One region of the Staphylococcus sp. AC872 genome, then DNA from elsewhere that is predicted to be linked to it. Evidence: riboswitches for the same ligand, from Rfam matches in the RefSeq annotation. Region 1 holds a riboswitch; the other holds the start of a gene.
The links. Region 1 has a riboswitch for thiamine pyrophosphate ahead of ACZ267_RS05300 (ECF transporter S component). Riboswitches for the same ligand answer to the same signal wherever they lie in the genome.
Positions count from the first base shown of each region.

Region 2: linked by a shared signal. The riboswitch ahead of tenA (thiaminase II) and the one ahead of ACZ267_RS05300 (ECF transporter S component) in region 1 are both predicted to bind thiamine pyrophosphate.

Region 1 covers NZ_CEEDKW010000002.1:476,753-479,970, reverse strand. The annotation lists gene ACZ267_RS05305 (ABC transporter ATP-binding protein) at 1-600, opposite strand, end outside; gene ACZ267_RS05300 (ECF transporter S component) at 613-1,188, opposite strand; TPP riboswitch at 1,275-1,376, opposite strand; gene graF (glycopeptide resistance-associated protein GraF) at 1,649-1,783, opposite strand; gene auxA (lipoteichoic acid stability factor AuxA) at 1,937-3,218, shown strand, end outside.
Region 2 covers NZ_CEEDKW010000007.1:22,986-26,203, reverse strand. The annotation lists gene ACZ267_RS10520 (single-stranded DNA-binding protein) at 1-309, shown strand, start outside; gene ACZ267_RS10515 (transglycosylase family protein) at 718-1,449, shown strand; TPP riboswitch at 1,611-1,712, shown strand; gene tenA (thiaminase II) at 1,790-2,479, shown strand; gene thiD (bifunctional hydroxymethylpyrimidine kinase/phosphomethylpyrimidine kinase) at 2,472-3,218, shown strand, end outside.

The DNA.
Region 1 (3,218 bases):
TAATAAAACTCTATCAACATGTTGCCAAATATGTTCGACCTTATGTTCGACAATGAGTACTGTTTGATCTTTCCAAAGCTTAATCAAGCGTTGCCATAAATCAGATGTAGCATTAACATCCAACATTGCAGTGGGTTCATCTAAAAATAGTGTATCTGCCTGTTGTAATATTGTTTCGACGATAGCTAATTTTTGTTTCATACCACCACTTAATTGATTGATTTGTGTATTTTCGGTTACATTTAAATTCACTGATGCTAATGCTTGGTTAATGGCTTCATCCATATCTTGTCTTGGTACTTGTCTGTTCTCTAAAACAAAGGCAAGTTCTTCATAAACTTTAGGCATACAAAATTGTGAATCCGGATCTTGAAAGATCACGCCATTATGCTCTTTAATTTGCAATTCATCATACTTCATAGGTAATTCTATTAAATTGGGTACAATGCCACTTAATACATTTAAAAGCGTACTTTTTCCAGAACCAGATGGTCCTAGTAAAAGTACTTTTTCTTTTTCTTTAATTTCTAGATTTAGATTATCAAAAATTTTTCGATGTCCATTTGGATATTTCAAACGTAAATTTGTAACTTTTAACACTTTTAAGTCCCCTTATAATGTATCGTAATCATCTTTAGAAGCGGGTCTGAATACTTTAGTTACACCAGTTTGATCCAATGCTTTAACCAATAAATAAGATAATAAACCAGCAATGATAATACCACTAATCGCACGGAAAACAATGAATAAAATTAAGTTCCATCCAGCAACTTCATTTAAATAACCATAGAAATAGTCGACTGGGAATGATACAAGTGCAGTCACTAGTCCAGCAAGCATAGCTACCATGACTGAACGAGACTGGTATTTGAAAATAGCAAAGACAATCTCACATGCTAAACCTTGTAGAAGGGCATAGATAATCGTAGGTATATCAAATTTACCCATCACAATTGTTTCACCGGCACCTGCAGCAAACTCAGCAAGTAAGGCGATACCTGGCTTAGGAATAATTAAATAACAAACAATCGCTGCCATAAACCATACTCCATAGGTTAATTGCTCAAGGTGTAAACCAGCGACTTGTGCAACATTATAAAATAACCACCATAAGTTATAAATAATGGCAAAAATTACAGAGATAAGTACTGTCACTAATATCTCAGAAAGCTTTAAACCTTTTGACATAAAAACATCCTCCTAAAAAAACGCACAACCATCTCTAGGAAAGTTGTGCGTAAAACATAAGAATATGATTCAACATACGATTATAATCTTTGTTAATTACACTTTCCTACGCTAGTATCTAGCTAGATCAGGTTCAAAGGGTTTGAGGGTTAACCTCATCTCAGTTCAAAACACCCCTAGTGCGTTTATTATTTTTAATTTGTCTTTAATGTATGATTTTTCATGTGGATTGTCAAGTTAATAAAATATTTCATAAAATAATATTTTGATTTTATGCAAAATAATTGGAAGTGAGTAGGAATTTTAGAAAGGGATATGGAATAAAGAATCATAAAAATTAAGTGAAATAGACGTATATTGCTTGTAAACATAAAAAGTACCTAGGATATCAAAAACACCCTAGGCACGTAGTTTTTATAGAAAATTGAATTCTTATTATGATTTAACTAGCAAGTAGATATTAATTTAACGCATCATCAATATCTTTTTTAGTTTGTTCTGTATCATTTGTTTTTTCTTCTTTTTGTTCTTTTAGTTTCTCTTCTGCTTCTTTGGCTTTTTCAGCTGATTTTTTTGCAAATTCTTCATTACTCATAATAAATCCACCCCTAATTGTGTTTTATTGTTTACATACACCTTTTACCCAGTTATGCTAATAATAAACTTTTCTAGGTCTATAGACGTATTTAGTGATTTATTAAAGACAAGAATAAGTTCTTCATATATAATAACTTTTGAGGTGAATAGTATGTCTTTTCTTAAGAAACACACCGAGATCATATTTAGTTATATCATCGGTATCGTTTCACTTTTCACAGGACTCATTATATTAATTAACTTACCGCTTATTAAACAGTTAAATGGAGATAAGAAGGTAAATACACATGTGTATAATATATGGGAATTCCTGAACGCATTTTTCGCTGAAATAATTAAAGTGATGAGTAGATTTATCGGGGGTTTCCCAATTGTAAGTGCCATAATCATTATATTATTTGGTATCTTAGTAATGTTACTAGGTCATACGTTATTTAGAACAATTAAGTATGATTATGATATTTCAATTTTCTTCTTGGTCATAGGGGTAATGTATTTCTTAATTACTCTAGTTCTTATGATGCAAGTGTATGGATTCTTTGGTATCGTATTTATTATTCCGTTCATCATACATATTGGATACATTGTATATAAAGATGAATTGAATAGTGATAATCGAAAAAGTCATTATATGTGGATTATAGTGTCATATGGTATCAGTTATCTTATTACTCAAATTGCATTGCATGGTCGTATTGACGCTAATGAAATTGAATCTATTGATATTTTAAGTGTTAATACATTCTTTATTATTATGTGGTTATTAGGACAAATGTCAATTTGGAACTTCTTGTTCTTAAGACGTGCTCTGCCGCTTACTAAACAAGAATTAGGCGAAGAAGAACCTGAATTATCAAGAACAAGTAAAGGTAATGTCTCAAATCAAACTAAAGTTCACTTAAAACAACTACAAGATAAGACAACAGAATATGCACGTAAAACAAGAAGAAGTGTTGATTTAGAAAGAATTAGAGTTAAAAGGGATAAATTTAAAGAAAAAGTAAAAAATATTGTTGATATTCAAGAAGATGATATTCCAAATTGGATGAGAAAGCCAAAATGGATAAAACCAATGTATGTTGAAATTTTCTGTGGTTTAGTTATATTCTTCTTTACATTCTTAGAATTTAACAACAGAAATGCATTGTTCTTATCTGGAGAATGGGAATTATCACAAACGCAATATGTGATTGAATGGGTAACATTATTATTACTTTTATTCATTATCATTGTTTATATTGCTACAACACTTACTTATTTCTTAAGAGGTAAATTTTACTTCTTACAATTATTTATGGGAAGTATCTTATTCTTTAAATTATTAACTGAATTCATAAATATTATGGTTCACGGTTTATTGTTATCTGTATTTATAACACCAACTTTATTGCTTATGTTACTAGCAATGATTGTTGCTTATTCATTACAGTTAA
Region 2 (3,218 bases), on a different contig from region 1:
GTAGCAACATTTTGCGTTGCTACGGAAAGAAATTATAAAGATCAGAACAATGAAATCGCATGCGATTACCTATATTGTAAAGCTTTTGGTAAAACAGCTACGAATATCGAAATGTATACATCACAGGGTTCTTTAGTGGGTATTACAGGTCAAATGCGATCTCGTAAGTATGAAAAAGATAATCAGACACATTTTGTAACTGAAGTATATGTAGAAACAATTAAATTTATGTCCTCTAAGACAAAAGAATCCAATATCCTCTCTAACGAATTTAATGAAGCACAAAATGAATGCTTTCATATAGGTTAGATAGCCATTAATTATTCAACAACTCCCAATTATTTATACTTTTATCCTATCTTAATATAAATTATCATCTTTCAATTATACTCAAGCGACCTTTTTAAAATTTAATAAAATAAAAAGGTCGTTTTTGTACCATATATTACTTAAAAATAGGCACTTTTACGTCAGAATTATCTGATAGATTTCATTTGTATTACATACATATCACAAGTATATAACCTTTATAAACTGTCATGGCAGTTTTCAAAAGACTTATAATTTAAATTTACACCAATTTACGATGTAATTAGGACGTAAAAAAAAGGCTTCCTTTTTTATTTGGCTGTAACCTGCAGTGTATTTATAGATGTTAAAGTTGTATTTGTAAATTAGTTAAAGAAAACAAATCACTTTTAGGAGGATTTTTTAATAATGAAAAAGACAATTATCGCATCATCATTAGCAGTAGGATTAGGCGTTGTAGCAGGTAACGCTGGACACGACGCACACGCAAGTGAAGCAAATATCAATGAAGCTGAATTAGCTCAAAAAGCACAATCAAATGATCAATCATTAAACGAAAGCCCTATCCAAGAAGGCGCTTATAACTATACATTCGATTATAATGGTTTCACTTATCATTTTGAATCAGATGGTTCAAACTTCTCATGGGATTTCCACCAATCTGGTCAATCAAGTGAAGCTTCAAATACTCAAGCTCAACCACAACAAGATGTAAGTGAACAAGCTTCAGCATCAACTAACCAAACTTCAGCAGAAGAAGTTAGCAACCAACAACAATCAAACTCTGCTCAACCTGAGCAAGTTTCTGCTCCACAAACAGAGCAAACTCAACAACCACAACAAGAAGCTACTACTTCAAACAATGAATCAAGCTCAAATGAAGCTTCAAGTGGTTCATCAGTAAATGTTAATGATCACTTAAAACAAATCGCACAACGTGAATCAGGTGGCGACATCCACGCTACAAACCCATCAACAGGTGCTTCAGGTAAGTATCAATTCTTACAATCTACATGGGATTCAGTAGCTCCATCTGAGTACAAAGGTCAACCAGCTTCTAGCGCTCCTGAACATGTTCAAGACACTGCAGCACAAAAATTATATGATACAGCTGGCCCAAGCCAATGGGTTACTGCATAATATAGATTTCACTAAACATCCTATCTTTAGATAGGGTGTTTTTTATTTGTGAAAAGTTAGATTTAGTTATATGTATATCAAAAGATATATTGATATACATTTTTTAATAATTGAATTTATATGTTACATTTGCTATTGTAATAATTGAAAATGATTAAAAAAAGAACTACTAGGGGCGCCTATGAAGGCTGAGATGAATTTAATTCAGACCCTTAAAACCTGATTTGGTTAGTACCAACGGAGGAAAGTAGTGTAACATATTAACGGTATGAGGTCGTGCCTTAATTTTGCTACTTTCCACGTTTGGAAAGTAGTTTTTTTATTTCAAGGAGGCAATTTTATGAGTTTTTCTAAAGATTTAAGAATGGCAGCAGAACCTATTATTGAAGATATCTATAATGATGGTTTCATTCAAGATTTATTACATGGTGAATTATCTAAACAAGCGGTGAGACAATATTTACGTGCAGATGCATCTTATTTAAAAGAATTTGCTAATCTATATGCACTATTAATTCCTAAAGTGCCTAATATGGATGATGTTAAATTTTTAGTTGAACAGATTGAATTTTTATTAGAAGGTGAAGTAGAGGCACATGAAATTTTAGCTTCATTTATCAATGAACCTTATCATGAGATTGTTAAAGAAAAGGTATGGCCACCAAGTGGTGATCATTATATTAAGCATATGTACTATAATGCCTATGCACATGAAAATGCTGCATATACGATTGCAGCAATGGCACCATGTCCATATGTATATGCGGTAATTGGTAAAAGAGCGATAAAGGACAATCAACTTAATAAAGATTCAATTACGTCTAATTGGTTTGAATTTTATAGTACAGAAATGGATGCATTAGTAAATTTATTTGATGAATTAATGGATCGTTTAACAGAGAATTGTACTTCAGAAGAAAAAGAAGAGATTAAGGAGAATTTCTTACAAAGTACTATTCATGAAAGAAACTTTTTCAATATGGCCTACGTAGATGAAAAATGGAATTTTAGAGGTGACAAAGATGAATAAACCTAAAATTGCTTTAACTATTGCAGGTACTGATCCAACTGGCGGTGCTGGTGTAATGGCTGATTTGAAGTCATTCCATTCTTGTGGTGTTTATGGAATGGCAGCTATAACAGGTATTGTTGCTCAGAATACAATGGGGGTAGACCATATTCATAATTTAGAGACATCATGGGTTAAAGAGCAATTGGATAGTGTATTTAATGATGAACTTCCTCATGCAATTAAAACAGGAATGATTGCTACAGAGGAGACGATGCAATTAATCAAAAATTATTTAGAAGATTATCCTACAATTCCATACGTGATTGATCCTGTCATGTTAGCCAAAAGTGGGGATTCGTTGATGGATGATCAAACCAAACAAAAGTTGCAAAGTACATTATTGCCACTAGCTGATGTTGTTACGCCTAATATTCCAGAAGCGGAAGAAATCACTGGAATAAAGATTGATACTGAAGAAAATATTCGAAAAGCAGGAGATATATTTATCAATGAAATTGGAAGCAAGGGTGTAGTCATTAAGGGTGGACATTCTGCTGACTTAAATAATGCTAAAGATTTTTTATTTACAAAAGATGGCGTTTACACATTTGAAGATGAACGATTTGATACTAAACATACACACGGTACAGGTTGTACGTTTTCAGCTGTCATTGCTGCCGAACTAGCTAAAGGTCGTAGTATTTATGAAGCAGTTGAAAAAGCAAAAAAATTTATTTCGTTGAGTATTAAATATACC